DNA from 3 places in the Halomonas citrativorans genome. Region 1 is predicted to be linked to each of the others. Evidence: predicted binding sites of a transcription regulator. Region 1 holds the regulator's gene; each other region holds the start of a gene.
What was found. The regulator sigma-54, encoded in region 1, starts transcription at its own class of promoters, with help from an activator protein. The targets are predictions, from matches to a motif close to TGGCACNNNNNTTGCTNT.

Region 1 (5,860 bases):
CGCCCTTGCGGTGCCGCTATCGGCAGCGGCCCAGACAAGCCAAGCCCCCATTGAAGTAGAAGCCGACCAGCTAGACCTTGATCAGCGTGCAGGCACTGCCGTTTATTCAGGCGATGTCAATATTCGCCAAGGCAGTATGCAGCTACGTGGTGATCGCGTTGAAATTATCCGTAACGACGCGGGTGAGCTTTCTCGCGCTATTGCCACCGGAGAGCGCGCCTATCTACGCAATCAACTCGATGATCAGGACGCGCCGATGGAAGGATGGGCACGCCGCGTGGTTTATCACGTAGCAGAGCGGCGTGTAGAGCTTATTGACCAGGCCGAACTGACCCAAGCGGGTGATCAGTTTACCGGTGGCCGCCTGGAGTACTTCATTGACCGCGAAGTGGTGCAGGCACGCTCCGATGTAAACGGTAGCGAGCCGCAGCGTATTCGTATGACGCTTCAGCCAGCGCAATAGGAGTCAACCATGTCTATTGCGGAAGCACCGCCCATAAAAACTCTTTACGCCAATCACTTGGCAAAAAGCTATAAGCGCCGCCGCGTGGTTAAAGACATTAGCCTGGAGATTGCTCAAGGCAGCGTGGTAGGCCTGCTCGGCCCTAACGGCGCGGGTAAAACCACATCGTTTTATATGATTGTGGGTCTGGTGAAGTCTGATGCGGGTACGGTGCGTATCGACGAGCAAGACTTAACCCGCGTTCCCATGCACGAACGCGCGATGGCCGGCATTGGCTATCTACCCCAGGAAGCGTCTATTTTTCGCAAGCTATCGGTTGCGGATAATATTATGGCGATTCTGGAAACCCGCAAAGATCTGGACAGGGCAGGACGAGAGCAGCGGCTTGAGGCCCTGCTTGACGACTTTCATATTACCCACATCCGTGACAACCTGGGCATGAGCCTTTCCGGCGGCGAGCGGCGACGCGTCGAAATTGCCCGTTCCTTGGCCACAGAGCCCGCGTTTATCTTGCTGGACGAGCCATTTGCAGGTGTCGATCCCATCTCGGTTGGTGAAATCAAGAGCATTATTCGCGCCTTAAAACAGCGCCACATTGGCGTGCTAATTACTGATCATAACGTCCGAGAAACACTGGATATTTGCGATATCGCCTATATTGTCGGTGACGGCCACATTATTGCTGGCGGCAGCCCTCAGACTATCCTTGATAACCAAAAAGTGAGGGAAGTTTACCTGGGTGCTGATTTTCGCTTATGAATTTAATTTCACCGCTAAACAGTGATCTGCAGTAAAAATTTTATCAGTGGCATGCTTATTGCACTTGCACAACAACATGACTCGCACTAGGGTGAAGCTTTCCGATTAACGAGTGGTTCTCAGATGGTCATGAAAGCTTCTCTCCAATTGCGTATCGGTACGCAGCTGACCATGACACCTCAGCTGCAGCAAGCGATTGCACTGCTACAGCTATCGACATTGGATCTACGTCAGGAAATTCAGCAGGCACTGGATGCCAACCCAATGCTGGAGCAGGAAGACGAGTTCGGCGAGCAGGCGACCGTCGAAACACCTGACGAGGAGTGGTCAGAAAGCATTCCCGAGGAACTGTCTGTCGATAGCGACTGGTCTGATACTTACCAGGACATGGGTAGCTCTGGCAGCAGCGAAGGCCCCGATTTTGAACGCCAGGCCGCGGGACAAAGCCTGCATGGACATCTCCTTTGGCAGCTGGCGATGACCGACTTTACGGCTCGTGAGCAGCTAATCGCCGAAAGCCTGATTGATGCACTGGACGCCAATGGCTACCTGACGCAGCCGCTCAACGATATCCGCGATGGGTTACGTGCTCAGAGCATCGAAGGTCTCAGCCAGCGAGAGATGGAGACCATTCTGATGCGTTTACAGCAGTTCGAGCCAACGGGCGTCTTCGCCCGTGACTTGCGCGAATGTTTGATGCTTCAGCTAGCAACGCTCCCCGACGACACGCCCCTACTGGTTCCCGCGCGCCGATTGGTTCGTCAGTTTCTTGAAGCGCTGGGCAAAAATGACATGCGCCTATTAAAGCGCCGCCTAAGCCTGGACGATGAGCAGCTAGACGATGTGATCGGTCTGATCCGAAGCCTGGACCCACGCCCAGGCAGCGCTTATGGCGTCACCGACGATAGCTATATCACGCCCGACCTGGTCGTACGTCATGACCATGAAGGCTGGCACCTGGAGCTTAACCCTGAAGCCCTGCCCCGGCTGCGTATCCAGCCCGACTACGCCAGCTTAATCAAGCGTGCAGACAAGAGTCAGGATAACCAGTTTTTAAAAGAGCACTTGCAAGAAGCGCGCTGGCTAATCAAAAGCCTGTCCAGCCGCAACGACACGCTTCTACGCGTAGGGCGCGAGATTATCACTCGCCAAATCGGTTTTTTAGAGCACGGTGAAGAAGCGATGAAGCCGTTGATTCTTGCCGATATTGCCGAGGCGGTTGAGATGCACGAATCAACCATTTCTCGGGTCACCACACAAAAATATATCCATACCCCACGGGGCGTATTCGAACTCAAGTACTTTTTCTCAAGCCAAATTAGCGGGCAGGATGGCGCAGACAGCCACTCAAGCACCGCGATTCGCGCCCGGCTTAAAAAGTTGATTCAAGATGAGCCTCCCGGCAAACCTCTTTCGGACAGTCGTTTGGTGACATTACTGGGAGATGGCGGCATCACAGTGGCACGCCGTACGGTGGCGAAATATCGTGAGTCGCTGGGCATTCCCTCATCAAGTGAACGTCGTCGTTTGCGTTAGTCGTTACAAGAGAAATGGCAAAACTCGCGACAGGGGCTTTGCAACACCGTAAAAAGGGTTACAATCGAAATTCAGTCCGATGGATAAGGAGCACGTCAATGCAAGTAAATATCACGGGTCATCATGTAGAACTGACTGACGCCTTGCGTGACTACGTTAATGAAAAACTTGAACGCATCGAACGTCATTACGACCACATCACCACGGTACAAGTCACCTTATCTATTGAGAAGGAGCGCCAACATGCCGCGTGCACCCTTCATGCGGCAGGCGCCGACTTACATGCCGACGCCGAAGATGTCGATATGTATGCCGCTATTGACGCCTTAGCAGACAAAATTGATCGTCAACTCGTTAAGCACAAGGAAAAAGCACAAGCTCGCGCCCAAGGCGCTGGCGTGCGTTAATTCAATGACGTTGGAAACCATCCTCCCCCCGGAGCGCGTACTTTACGACGTGCCCGGGGGCAGCAAAAAGCGGGTGCTGGAGTTTTTCAGCACCTTTATCGCTCAAAATACACCCAGTCTGGATAGCCAGGAAGTTTTCAGCCGACTGATCGGCCGGGAACGTCTTGGCAGCACGGGGATCGGTAACGGCGTCGCCATCCCCCATGCGCGCAGCCCACATTGCGTTACGCCTATTGCGGGTTTTTTAAAATTATCAGAACCTATTGATTTTGATGCTATTGATGGCGACCCGGTCGACCTCGTCTTTGTGCTGCTGGTTCCCGAAGAGGCTGACGACACGCATTTGTCGCTTTTGGGCCAAGTGGCCACCATCATGAATGATGCGAGCACACGCCAGGCATTACGCAAAACCAGCAGCCAGCACGATTTGCTTGACCTGCTAATGGGCAAGATTCGCGAACAGGCCGCTCCATAATCGCCCATAACGACTAACACATTTTCATGCGTTATCCCTTTTATACGTTCAATCAGAGAGAGCCACTATGCAACTGGTGATTATTAGCGGCCGCTCTGGCTCTGGCAAATCAATCGCATTACAAGCGCTGGAAGATATTGGCTATTACGCCATTGATAATCTCCCCGCCATGTTGCTTGGTTCTTTGGTTGACGAACTCCGTGACGAGGGTGAGCGCACGCATCTAGCGGTCAGTATTGATGCCCGCAACCTGCCAGCGGCGCTTGAGCGCCTTCCCGCACTGCTTGAAGAGCTGCGCGCGCGGCCTATAGATTGTCAGGTTATCTATCTAACCACCGATTCACGTATTTTACTGGAACGCTATTCTGCGACACGGCGACGCCATCCGTTAACGCGCAACAGTGATATGACGCTTGAAGAGGCGATAGAGAAAGAGGAAGAGACGCTCAACGAAATACGTGATTTGGCCGACCTGCGGATTGATACATCACGCTTATCGGTCCACGACCTGCGTCGGCGCATTTCAGACCAGGTAGCCCACCAGCGCAAAGACCAGCTAACACTCACCTTTGAGTCGTTCGGCTACAAGCATGGCGTACCCATGGATGCAGATTTAGTCTTTGATGTACGCTGCCTGCCCAACCCTTATTGGGACCCAACGCTACGCCAGTACACAGGACGTGATGCCACGATTATTGCGTTTCTGCGCGGCTACCCGATTGTCGAAGAGATGAGCCATGATATTCAGGCAATGCTTGAGCGCTGGCTGCCTGCTTACCAAAATAGTCAGCGCAGCTATATGACGGTGGCTATTGGCTGTACCGGCGGGCAGCACCGTTCTGTGTATATTGCCGAACAGCTGGCGCAAAAGCTGGCACCGCTCATCGGCGAAGTCCAGTTGCGTCACCGAGAACTGGAGCTGCAATACACGCTACGAGGAACCCGGGCAGAGCCACCGACGGCTCCTCCATTTTCCGAGTAGACGCCCAGCCCTACGTAAACGCTTATGCCTAATGACACCACTCGGAAAAAAGGAACCAGGGTGCCAGAAAGAACCTTAACGCTTACCAATCAGCGCGGCCTACATGCCCGCGCCGCCACAAAACTGGTGAAGTGCAGCCAGCACTACTCCGCCAGCATACAGGTGTATAAACAGCAGCAAATGGCTGATGCAGCCAACATCATGTCGCTATTGATGCTGGCCGCACCCTGCGGCACCCAACTGCGGATTTGTGCGGAAGGCGAGGATGCCGAACAAGCGCTTGATGCAATCCAAGCGCTGTTCGACGCCCGCTTTGACGAAGATCAGTAGTGCGGCTTTTTTAGCTACCGGCGACGGTCATCGCATCCACTAACCAGCTGCCCGTATGAATGCTGCCGCGCGTATCGATATCACTTCCGATACCGACAAGGCCTGAGAACATACGCTCAAGGTTTCCAGCGATGGTAAATTCTTCAACCGGATACTGGATTTCTCCATTCTCGACCCAGAAGCCCGCCGCACCACGCGAGTAATCCCCGGTTACGCCGTTCACGCCTTGGCCCATTAGTTCGGTAACCCAAATGCCTCGACCCATCGTTTTAAGCAGCGCATCACGCGTCTGCAAGGGTGCGTCTAAACGCACGTTGCGGGCACCGCCAGCATTCCCCGTGGTTTGCATGCCCAAGCGACGGGCACTGTAGGACGAAAGCATATAGCTTGCGATACGCCCCTGTTCGATAAAGCGGTTATTACGTGTCTGTACACCTTCTCCATCAAACGGCGTACTGGCGGTCGCTCCTATTTCCATAGGGCGCTCTTCCAGACTAAACCACTCAGGAAATAACGGCGTGCCCAAACGGTCACACAAGAAAGAGGATTGGCGATACAGCGCACCACCCGCCAACGCGCCCAATAAATGCCCAACCAGACCACTAGACAGCGAAGGATCAAACAGAATGGGAAAGGTGCCAGTTGGCGGCCGCTTGGCACCTAACCGGCGCAGCGTACGGGCCGCGGCCTCGCGCCCTACTTCACTCGGGTCGCGCAAATGCTGTGGATTACGCGCAGAGGTATAGTCATAGTCCCGCTGCATACCGCCTTCATCCTGAGCAATGAGCATGCATGAAAGGGAGTGACTACTGCCTTTTTGGGTACCTAAAAAACCATGGCTGTTAGCATAAACCCGTACGCCCTCACCGCTTGAAAGCGACGCGCCTTCTGACTGACTAATACCCTCA
Region 2 (5,860 bases), on a different contig from region 1:
TAATACCAGAGGGCAGAAACAGCGGCAGCATCACCGAGGCCATGAACAGCACGGTAATCAACGGCACACCGCGCCAGAACTCGATGAAGATGACGCAGAAGCTCTTCACGATGGGCATGTTAGAGCGCCGCCCCAGAGCCAGCACGATGCCAATCGGCAGCGCGCCGATCATGCCTACAGATGCCAGCAGCAGGGTCAGCATCAAACCGCCCCAGCGATGGGTAGGTACGCGTGGCAGGTCAAAGTAGCCGCCGTGAAGCAGTACGTAGGCCGCGATGGGAAAGCCCACCAAGGCAAACACGGCCACCCAGCGCTTGAACGGCAGGCGCGGAATGGCAAGCCAGGCGATCAGGGTAAAAAAGCCGCCAAACACAATATTGGCGCGCCAGATTTCCTCTCGCGGATAAAGTCCGTAGATAAACTGCGTAAAGCGCGCATTAACGAACACCCAGCAGGCGCCCTCTCGCGAGCAGTCATCCCGGGTGGTGCCTACCCAGTCGGCGTTGATGAACGCCCACTGAATGGTCGGCACCAAAAGCAGATATAGAACGTACAGCCCCACCAGCGTAAACAGCGTATTGAGCGGGCTGCTGAACAGGTTGGTGCGCAGCCAAGCCACGGGCCCTATGGTGTTGCTGGGGGCAGGCCGCTGATCAATCATTGTTTGGTTATGAATCATAAAGCTATCCTCACCGGCGCCTAGCGCTCAACCAACGCTACGCGGGCGTTGAACCAGTTCATGAACATGGAAACCAGCAGGCTGATCGTCAGATACACCGCCATGGTCATGGCGATCACCTCAATGGCCTGCCCCGTTTGATTCAGCGTGGTGCCCGCAAACACGGATACCAGGTCGGGGTAGCCGATGGCCGTGGCAAGCGAGGAGTTCTTGATCAGGTTCAAGTACTGGCTGGTGAGTGGCGGGATAATGACCCGCAGTGCCTGCGGAATGACCACTAGGCGCAACACCAGGTTACGCGGCAGGCTCAGCGCTTGGGCGGCTTCGGTTTGGCCGTGGGAAATGGCCTGGATGCCCGAGCGGACAATTTCAGCAATGAACGCAGCGGTATAGATGGAAAGCGCCAGCCACAGCGCCAGAAATTCCGGAATCACGGTAAAGCCACCGCGGAAGTTAAAGCCGCGCAGTTCCGGAACATCCCAAGTGATCGGTACGCCGGTGGCGACCGTAATCAGCAGTGGCAGACCCAGAATCAGTACCAGCGATATCCACCCGGCAGGGATCCGTTTACCGGTTGCCTCTTGGCGGCGCTTGTTCCACACACACAGTGCAATACTGGCGATAATCGCGACGATAAAGGTCGCTGGGATCATCCCAAAGCCTGACTCAAAAAGCGGCTCAGGCAGATACAGACCGCGCACGTTAAGAAAAACAACCTCGCCAAACGAGAGGCTGTCCCTTGCACTGGGTAGCGTGCGCAGCACGGCGAAGTACCAGAAAAAAATCTGTAGCAGTAACGGGATATTGCGGAAAGTTTCGATATAGGCGGTGGCCAGGCGTGCCAGTAGCCAGTTGGGCGACAGGCGAGCAATGCCGACAATAAAGCCAATCAGCGTCGCGGCCACCACACCCAAGGCGCCGACCAATAGCGTATTGAGCAAGCCCACCAAAAAGGTGCGGCCGTAGGTATCCTGAGAGGAGTAGTCGATCAGGCTTTGTACGATACCAAAGCCTGCGGTGTTATTTAAAAAGCCAAAACCGGTGGTGATACCCCGGGCGGATAGGTTGTCCTGAGTATTGCCGACGATATACAGCAAAAATACGACAACGGCTGCCGTTAAAAGCAGCTGAAAAACAAGTGCGCGTTTGGCACGGTCTCGCCAAAACGGTGGCTTGTGGCCAGCGGGGCGAGTGTTGGGTCTTACGGACATGGGTGGCGTCTCCGCTACACGGAAGGTCAATCAAATGGCCCGTCGGCACTCATCTGCTAAGCGCGACGGGCCGGGTCAAGCGAGATGCTTAGCGAATCGGCGGAGCGTACTGGAAACCACCCTGGTTCCATAGCGCGTTGGCACCGCGTTCAATCTCAAGCGGTGAGTCCATGCCAACGTTGCGCTCAAAGCTTTCGGCATAGTTACCGACCTGGCTAATAATGTTGTAAGCCCAGTCAGCGTCAAGCCCCATGCCTTCACCGTAGTTACCGTCCTGGCCAAGCAGGCGGGCGATGTCGGGGTTTTCGGAGCTGGTCATTTCCTCTACGTTTTCACTGGTCACGCCGTACTCTTCAGCATTGAGCATGGCAAACAGTGACCATTTCACGATGTTGAACCAGGTGTCATCGCCCTGGCGAACTACCGGGCCCAGCGGCTCCTTGGAAATGATATCGGGCAGAATGACGGCGCCATCCGGATCATCTAACTGAATGCGCAGCGCCGCCAACTGAGAAGTATCCGAGGTTAGAACGTCACAGCGGCCAGCCTGGAAGCCGCCCACGGTCTGCTCTGAGGTATCAAACACGATAGGATCAAATTCCATATCGTTGGCGCGGAAGTAATCGGCCACGTTAAGTTCGGTGGTGGTGCCCGTTTGGATACAGATCGCCGCACCGTCCAGCTCATCAGCACCGCCGATGCCCAGGTCACGGCTAACCATAAAGCCGATACCGTCATAGAAGTTGACGCCTGCGAAGTTCAGACCCAGCGTGGTATCGCGGGTGGTGGTCCAGGTCGTGTTACGAGAAAGCAAATCGACTTCGCCAGACTGCAGCGCAGTGAAACGCTCAACGGCATTGAGAGAGATGTAATTGACGGCATCTGCATCACCCAGCACGGCAGCGGCGACCGCACGGCAAACATCGACATCCAGCCCTTGCCAGTTGCCATCACCATCGGGTGCCGAAAAGCCTGGCAAACCGTCGCTGACGCCACACTGCACGGCTCCACGTTCAATGGTTTCTTCAAGTGTTGCTGCGTTAGCGTTAGTGGCGCCTGTCAGTGTGATGGCGCCTGCAGAGGCCAGTAATACCCAGTGTTTCTTGTTCAACATGGTAATTCCCTTCCTCAATTAATATTGTTATGCATGCGAAGGCATGACATATAAAGCTAGCAAGGAAGATGCCAATGTGGGTACAACGCCAAATTCAGCGCTTTTCAACGCAAAATGATTCTGCTTCTACGAAAGTTTAGGTGCAAAAAAATAGAAACGGTTGCCGCATGCGCTGTTTTGGTGCGACAACCGATGGTTGATGGCAGAGTGCTGACCGGTAAGCCCTAGCGAATGGGCGGGGCGTACTGAATGCCGCCATCGCGCCACAGAGCATTTAAACCACGGGTAATATTGAAGTTAGAGTCCACGCCCACGTTGCGATCATACATTTCGGCGTAGTTGCCCACCTGTTTGACGATTTGGTAAGCCCAGTCGTCATTAAGTCCCATGCCTTCACCAAAACTGCCGTCCTGGCCCAGCAGGCGGGCAATATCTGGATTATCGGAATCCGCGTGTTCATCAATATTGGTGCTTGAGACACCCAGTTCTTCAGCGTTGAGCATGGCAAACAGCGACCATTTTACGATATTGAACCACTGGTCATCGCCCTGGCGTACGGCGGGGCCAAGCGGTTCCTTGGAAATAATCTCGGGCAGCACTACCGCCATGTCGGGGTTGGCAAGCTGCATGCGTTGGGCATACAACTGAGAAGCATCGGAGCTTAAGACGTCGCAGCGCCCGGCTTCAAAACCGGCAATCGACTGTTCGGGAGAATCAAACACCACTGCGTCATAGTGCATGTCGTTAACACGGAAATAGTCTGAAAGGTTCAGCTCGCTGGTCGTGCCTGACTGCGTGCACACCGCCGCGCCGTCCAGGTCTTCGGCACTTTGCACGCCCAGGTCGCTTGCGACCATGAATGCTTGGCCATCGTAATAGCTCACCCCGGTAAAGTGCATACCTTGGGTGGTATCGCGGCTAGAGCTCCAGGTCGTCGTGCGGGAGAGCAGATCCACTTCGCCGGATTGCAGGGCGGTAAAACGCTCCACCGAATCGAGCGGTACGAAATCAACCTTGCTGGCATCGCCTAATGCCGCCGCGGCAATCGCGCGGCAGACATCGGTATCCAGGCCGCGATACGTATCGTTATCGTCCAGTGAGGAGAAGCCGGGCTGGGCGGCGTTCACCCCGCAGCGTACGCTATCGCGGGATTGAACGGTTTCTAATGTGGTGCCCAAGGCAACCGTCGGGACCAGGGCGCACGCGCCAATGCTTATCCATTTAAGGGTTTTCATTGTTGGTTCCTTAACGTGGTGACACAAAAAAGGCCGAGCAGTGCCCGGCCTCATCGCTTGCTGGCGTGCTATTCAAATAAACGTCAGCTGAACGCTTTACGCATGAACGGTGGCAACGCCAGGGCGCCCCGGTGGGCATCCACTGTGTAGTACTGTAGCGGCATTTCGTGACTAGCGGCAGCCTCTTCGCGGAAGGTTTCCACGTTGGTGCCTTTACCGGCAAGCGTCACGCTCCACCAGCCGGAAGGATAAACCGGCTGGGGGAAGGGCAACGTGGCGACACTGGCAAAGCCCGCTTCGCGCATGTCATGGCGCAGCTCACGAATAATCGAGCCACTGTGATAAAGCGGTGATTCGCTCTGCTGCACCATCACGCCATCGGCTTTCAGAATGCGGTGGCAGCGCTTAAGGAAGTCAGTCTTGAACAACCCTTCGGCGGGGCCGACCGGGTCGGTAGAGTCGATAATCAGCACGTCGATGCTTTCATCGGCAGCGTCATCTACCCACTTCACACCGTCGGCGAACAGCAGCTCGGCGCGTGGGTCGTCGTTGGCTTCCACCAGTGCCGGGAAGAAACGCTCGGAGGCCTTGGTGACTTCTTCATCGATATCGATCTGGGTGACTTTTTCAACGCCCGGGTGACGCAGCACTTCTTTCAGTGTGCCGCAGTCGCCGCCGCCGATAATCACCACGCGCTTGGGCGCCGGATGAGTAAACAGTGCCGGGTGGGCGATCATTTCGTGATACAGGAAGTTGTCGCGGTCGGTGAGCATCACGCAGCCGTCCAGCACCATCAGGTTGCCGTAGGTCTCGGTAGCGTATACTTCCAAGTGCTGGTACTCACTCTGCACATCCAACAGCTTTTCAGAGATCTTCAGCGAGAAGGCGCTGCCGTGGCTATCAAACACTTCGGTAAACCACTGGTCGTCGCGTAATTCGCTCATCAATTGGCTCCTGAGGAAGGGGTGTCGGAGTGGGTAGGAGTGCCTTGGTGATACTGCGGGCTTAACTCGTGCAGCGCTTCCATAAAGGCGGTGACGTTATCCGGGTTGGTAAACTGGCTGATGCCGTGGCCCAGGTTGAAAACATGCCCCGGACCGTGGCCGTAGCTTTCCAGCACGCGGGCGACTTCGGCACGAATCGCCGACGGGCGTGCAAACAGCACGTTGGGGTCGAGGTTGCCCTGAAGCGCAACCTTGTGGCCCACACGGGCGCGGGCGCTGGAGAGCTCGGTCGACCAGTCGATACCCAGTGCATCAGCACCAGCGCAGGCGATGTCTTCAAGCCACTGGCCGCCGTTTTTGGTGAATAGAATTACCGGTACGCGGCGTCCGTCGTGCTCGCGGATCAGCCCGGAAACAATTTGCTCCATATAGCGTAGCGAGAACTCCAGGTACGCGGGGGTGGAAAGCGCTCCGCCCCAGGTATCGAAGATCTGCACCGCCTGGGCGCCTGCGCGGATCTGCGCGTTCAGGTAATCGGTCACCGACTGCGCCAAGGTATCCAGCAGTTGATGCATGGTGTCTGGCGTATCGTAAAGCATGGTTTTCAGATGACGGAAGTCTTTGCTGGAACCGCCCTCCACCATGTAGGTTGCCAGCGTCCAGGGGCTTCCCGAGAA
Region 3 (5,860 bases), on a different contig from region 1:
CCGCATTACCCGCTAGATTCAAGTGTTCGGTGTAGGTGGTATCGAAAACGTTATCCACCCCCACACTTAGCGTTAGGTGGTTGCTTGCTTGATAGGCGCCGTTAAGCGAGAACACCCCGAAGCCTGACGACGATTCCAGATCCTGGCCGACGACATTGCCTTTTTCGAGCGCAATACGGTTTTGTGCCGCAACACCACGCCATAGGCCACCCACAGAGTAGTCATCGTGTGCATAGGACAGGCCGACCTTGGCTTCCAGCGGTGGGATCTGTGGTAATGCCTCATCGTCGTTGGCATTTCGCCCCCAGGCATAGGCCAGCGAGGCATTGCTTACCCAGTTGTCGGTTAGTTGATAGCTAGCGCCCACTTCGGCACCCGCAATCTGAGCATCAATGTTATCGATTTGAGTACCGCTCATGCCCGCGGTGTTGTAATCAAACAAGATGAAATCGTGAACGTATCCTGCATACCCGGACACCCATGCGCTTAAGCGCTGGTCGTTGTACTGCGCGCCGATATCCAGCTGGGTAGTTTTTTCGGGTTGAACACCGCCAAAGGCATTCAAACTACCGGCCGGACCTGCCTGACTAGAGCTCAATTCCCAGTAATCGGGAAAGCGTTCCACATGCCCGACCCCGGCATACCAGGTGACCGGTGCTGAGGCTAAATCCTGCTCATAGCGGATAAAAGCGCTGGGCAGAGTGTCGCGGCGGGTGAGGCCTGCGGTAGCTGTGTCCAGGCTTTCGTCACTGACGCGATAGCGGTCTACGCGGGCGCCGCCAATAAGACGGTCACGTTCATCGATAAAACGGGTGACTTCGCTGAAGGCGCCAAACTGGGTCTGCTCGTAGTCGGGCTGCCAGTGTTCGCCATCCAGATTGCGATGTACCTGATGCTCGACATCGACACCGGCCGTCCACGTGGTGTTTTCCCACTCCCACGTTGATGCGACGCGCGCGCTGCGGGTGCGACGGTCTAGCCGCATGGCCATGCCGTCACTCATGTCCATACCGCCATCCATATCCATGCCGCTGCCCATGTCCATGCCACCACCCATGTCCATGCCGCCGCCCATGTCCATGCCACCACCCATGTCCATGCCGCTGCCCATGTCCATGCCACCACCCATGTCCATGCTGCCCGGTGAGCGCAGCGTGAAGTTATCCATAATATGGTCGGCATAGGCATAGTTGGCCTGCATTTCCAGACGTTTCCAGTGTTCACCTAAATTCTCGCGCTGAAAACGGATGCCCACGGTTTCGCGCAGAAATTTGCTGCCATCCATACCTCGCCCGGCATAGCGCGCTTCGCCGTCTCCTCGGCCTGCGGTGACTTCAAGCCAGGTATCGTTGTCGGGTGTCCATCCAAGCGCTATGTCACCGTTCCACTTATCCCATAACGAGGGCACGGCGTTGCCATCGCCATCCTGATAGTCATTAGCTTCGGATTGATTGCCGGTAATGCGCAGGTAGCCGTCTTTATTGCCTAAAGCGGCATCAATGCGGCGATCAAAGCGCCCATAGGTACCCAGCATGACGCTGCCATCCACTCGCACACCGGCTTCATCGAACTCCTCCGGGCCGCGGTCAAAGCGCACCGTTGCCGCTGAAGCGCCGGGGCCCCACAGAACGGACTGCGGCCCTTTGGTGACGGTGAGGCTGTCGTAATTTTCAGGTGAGATATAAGACGTAGGCGCATCCATTCTTGCCGGGCAGGCGCCTAGCATTTGGCTGCCATTGGTCAGCACGCGAAGACGTGAGCCAAACATGCCACGGAACACCGGGTCACCGTTGGTGCCGCCATTGCGAATGGCAGAGAACCCAGGGATGGTCTGAAGATAGTCGGCGCCGTCGCTGGCAGGGGCCGGTTGCCGCGGTATACGCGGGTCGGTTTCCACCGTGAGCGGTGAGCTTAGCGGTACAGCGGTCACGACCATCGTGTTTAACGCATGATGATGCTCGTGGTGAGCGGCAGTCGCCTGTGCCCATACGCCTTGAGCAACAACGCTCGATGCGGCAGCGACGCTTAATGTCAGTACGTGTCGTTGAAAACGTTTTTTTAAGCGGGCAGGCGTAACGACGCCATGCCCAATAGTTAGATGCGGCATGATGATCCCTTTTTTGGGTGTAGACAGACGCCAGCCAGAAGCAAACTTCAGGCTAAAAAGGCTGACGATGTGGCGTTACACGATCCGAAAAAAGGGCGGAGCGCGCGTTAGCGCGTGGGGGTAGTTATCACAGGACTTTATAGCCTGCGTCGGTTGCGTCAGCAGCTTATTATGCGTAATAAACGCTTGTAAGCTGATCGGAGGGAGAGAGGTATGCGCCGTTGGGAACTGTTGCCAGATGGCACAGTAACCACATTGGTGGAACCAGTTAAATATCGGTTCTACTTCATCAGCATGGCCCGCATGGTGGTGGTTTGCTTGAGGGGCAGTATGTTGATGATGACCGCCGCCTTGATGGTTAGAGTGATGACTAGCTTCGTGATGTGCGTGATGTTGCCCATCGGACTGATACTGTGAAATCAGCGGCCCAACTAACAGCAGCTGCATCGCCACAAACGCCATACAAAGCGCAATGCGATACCAGAGCTTGTTTGCTGAGCATTGTAACTGCACGAAGCCATCTACCTTGGTGGGCAACAGACAAGCTGTTGACGGAGGATGGCCCAATAGTATCGGAAAGTTCCCAAATAAGAAGTGTTGGGCGTGTGGTCTTTTGACACACAAGGGGCGGTTAACTACTTGTTCTTTTTGGTGCGGCCGACCCTTTTAATGATCTTTTTTGGTGCAAAAAGCCGTTAGTGCTGATGGGTTATGACGGCTAAAACTTTGCAGCGATAGTAAAAGTCCACTTTTCACCATTTTGGCGCATTCCTTGCATTTGAAAGGCTATGACCTATTCAAAAGGATGCGATCGTCTTCCATGACCTTGCGCGAACTCGCTACACCGTCCGGCCACCGCTTTGATCAGGAACGCCACTGGGCGGCCTCACTGGCGCTGCGTTTTGCCAAGCGCGATGGCGCTACGCGGTTAATCCAGGCACGTCACCAGGGGCCACTTCGGGTCCAGCGGCCGTTTTATCCTGAAGGCCGCCAGGAGGCGTGCCATATCTACGTGCTGCACCCACCCGGAGGATTGGTCAGCGGCGATGCGCTCACCATCAAGGCGCACGTCGAGCAAGGCGCACATGCCCTGCTGACTACCCCCGCGGCGAATAAGCTTTATAAGGCTGACAGCCAGGGGGTTGCCTGGAGCCAGTGTACCGAGCTTGAGGTCGCCGATAGCGCAACGCTTGAGTGGCTACCTCAGGAAACCATTGCCTTTGATGGCTCTAAAGGTGAACAGCGTACGCATATTGATCTTCATGGTAGTGCTCGCTGTTTAGGCTGGGAAGTCATGGCCTTGGGTCGCCCCGCGAGCGAGTTGCCGTACTTGTCAGGGCGCATTGAACAGTTTTTTCGTTTGACGCTGGATGGCAAGCCGCTATGGCTAGAACGCCAGCCGTTAGACCCGTTACACCCGCGCTTTACGGGACGCTGGGGGCAGGGCGGCGCTACGGTGCAGGCCACGCTTTGGGCGGTGGGAATGAGTGATGCGCCAGCGGCGATTGAGGAGTTGCGTAATGCCCTGCCGGATAATCCACGCTGGGCGGTAACGGTGCGCCAGGGCGTTTTATTGCTGCGCTATCTGGGTAACTCGCGAAATGAAGCCTGGGCGTTGTGCGAACAGGCCTGGAAATTGCTGCGCCCGCGCTGGATTGAGCGTGAGGCCCATATTCCGCGTATTTGGTTAACTTAATCGACTCTGTTGGAGACGCTCTATGGAATTAACCCCAAGAGATAAAGACAAGCTGTTGCTGTTTTCCGCCGCCCAGCTTGCCGAGCGGCGCAAAGCGCGAGGATTAAAGCTCAATTATCCCGAAGCGGTCGCGCTGATCAGTTTCGAGATTATCGAAGGTGCCCGGGATGGTCGCAGTGTGGCTGATTTGATGAGCTACGGGCGCGAGATTCTTGGCCGTGATGACGTGATGGAAGGCGTGGCTGAAATGGTCGACGAAGTTCAGGTCGAAGCCACTTTCCCGGATGGTACGAAACTCGTGACTGTTCATACGCCTATCAACTAGTTATCAGCAACCAGCAATCAGCCATCAGGAGGCTGCCATGATTCCCGGCCCAATGATTCCAGGACAGTATCAGTTAAAAGAGGGTGATATCGAGCTGTGCGTAGGCCGCGAGCGCATCACGGTAGACGTGGCGAACACCGGCGACCGACCGATTCAGCTCGGCTCCCACTACCACTTTGCCGAGGCCAACCCGGCGCTCGTGTTTGATCGCGACAAGACCCGCGGTTTTCGCCTTGATGTCGCCGCAGGTACCGCGATCCGCTTTGAACCTGGCCAGACCCGTGAAGTCACGCTGATTCCGTTTGTGGGTAAGCGGGAAATCTATGGCTTTCGTGGCGAGGTAATGGGACCGCTGGACGGAGATAAACAATGAAACCGGGTAACAAGATTAGTCGGCAGGCCTACGCCGATATGTACGGCCCCACGGTAGGCGACCGGGTGCGCCTGGGCGATACCGAGCTGTGGATCGAGGTTGAAAAAGATGCCACCCACTATGGCGACGAGGTCAAATTCGGCGGCGGCAAGGTGATCCGCGATGGCATGGGTCAGAGCCAACGTAACGATGAAACCGTCATGGACACCGTCATCACTAACGCGCTGATTCTCGACTGGTGGGGCATCGTCAAAGCCGATGTGGGGCTACAGAACGGACGTATTGCTGCGATTGGCAAAGCGGGCAACCCTGACGTGCAGCCCGATGTAGATATCGTGATTGGCCCCGGCACTGAAATTATCTCGGGCGAAGGCAAGATCCTGACCGCAGGTGGCATCGACGCGCATATCCACTTTATCTGTCCCCAGCAGGTAGACGAAGCGCTGATGAGCGGTGTCACTACCATGCTGGGCGGCGGCACCGGTCCGGCCACCGGGTCGAATGCCACCACCTGTACGCCGGGCGCGTGGCACCTTGGCAAAATGCTTCAGGCAGTGGATGACCTGCCCATGAACATCGGCCTGCTGGGTAAAGGTAATGCCAGCCTGCCGGAAGCTTTGGAAGCCCAGCTGGAAGCAGGCGCCATGGGCCTCAAGCTTCACGAAGACTGGGGCACGACGCCCGCCTCGATTGATACCTGCCTGAGCGTGGCCGAGCGTTATGACGTGCAGATAGCCATTCACACCGACACGCTTAACGAATCGGGCTTTGTGGAAGACACTTTGGCGGCGTTTAAAGAGCGCGGCATTCACACCTACCACACTGAAGGCGCGGGCGGCGGGCACGCGCCGGATATCCTCACTGCGTGTTCCAAAGAGTACGTGCTGCCGTCATCCACTAACCCCACGCGGCCCTACACGGTGAATACTATTGATGAGCATCTGGATATGCTCATGGTCTGCCACCACTTGGACCCCAACATTCCCGAAGACGTGGCATTTGCCGACTCACGCATTCGCCGTGAAACGATTGCCGCCGAAGATATCCTGCACGATTTGGGCGTGATCTCGATGATCGCCTCCGACTCTCAGGCAATGGGACGGGTAGGCGAAGTGGTCTGCCGCACTTGGCAAACCGCGCACAAGATGAAAGTACAGCGTGGCTTGCTACCTGAAGACGAAGCCTTGGGTGCCGATAACCTGCGTGCCAAGCGCTATATCGCCAAATACACCATCAACCCGGCAATTACTCACGGTATCGCTCATGAGGTGGGCTCTATTGAAGTGGGTAAACTGGCGGATTTAGTGCTCTGGAAGCCGGCGTTTTTCGGTGTGAAGCCCTCGTTGATATTGAAAGGCG

Region 2: a site for sigma-54 is predicted at 3,061-3,078, ahead of INT20_RS13955 (amino acid ABC transporter substrate-binding protein). Genes of this name have one in related genera too.
Region 3: a site for sigma-54 is predicted at 2,869-2,886, ahead of INT20_RS15610 (urease accessory protein UreD). Genes of this name have one in related genera too.

The regions. Positions count from the first base shown of each region.
Region 1 is NZ_JABUYX010000001.1:188,015-193,874, reverse strand. It holds gene lptA (lipopolysaccharide transport periplasmic protein LptA) at 1-463, shown strand, start outside; gene lptB (LPS export ABC transporter ATP-binding protein) at 473-1,222, shown strand; gene INT20_RS00800 (RNA polymerase factor sigma-54) at 1,346-2,758, shown strand; gene hpf (ribosome hibernation-promoting factor, HPF/YfiA family) at 2,857-3,165, shown strand; gene INT20_RS00790 (PTS sugar transporter subunit IIA) at 3,170-3,640, shown strand; gene rapZ (RNase adapter RapZ) at 3,708-4,622, shown strand; gene INT20_RS00780 (HPr family phosphocarrier protein) at 4,683-4,952, shown strand; gene pmbA (metalloprotease PmbA) at 4,963-5,860, opposite strand, start outside.
Region 2 is NZ_JABUYX010000018.1:26,735-32,594, reverse strand. It holds gene INT20_RS13965 (amino acid ABC transporter permease) at 1-679, opposite strand, end outside; gene INT20_RS13960 (amino acid ABC transporter permease) at 700-1,890, opposite strand; gene INT20_RS13955 (amino acid ABC transporter substrate-binding protein) at 1,979-3,004, opposite strand; gene INT20_RS13950 (amino acid ABC transporter substrate-binding protein) at 3,229-4,239, opposite strand; gene speE (polyamine aminopropyltransferase) at 4,323-5,183, opposite strand; gene hemE (uroporphyrinogen decarboxylase) at 5,183-5,860, opposite strand, start outside.
Region 3 is NZ_JABUYX010000025.1:39,113-44,972, forward strand. It holds gene INT20_RS15600 (TonB-dependent receptor domain-containing protein) at 1-2,107, opposite strand, end outside; gene INT20_RS18240 (hypothetical protein) at 2,321-2,524, shown strand; gene INT20_RS15610 (urease accessory protein UreD) at 2,928-3,803, shown strand; gene INT20_RS15615 (urease subunit gamma) at 3,826-4,128, shown strand; gene INT20_RS15620 (urease subunit beta) at 4,181-4,501, shown strand; gene ureC (urease subunit alpha) at 4,498-5,860, shown strand, end outside.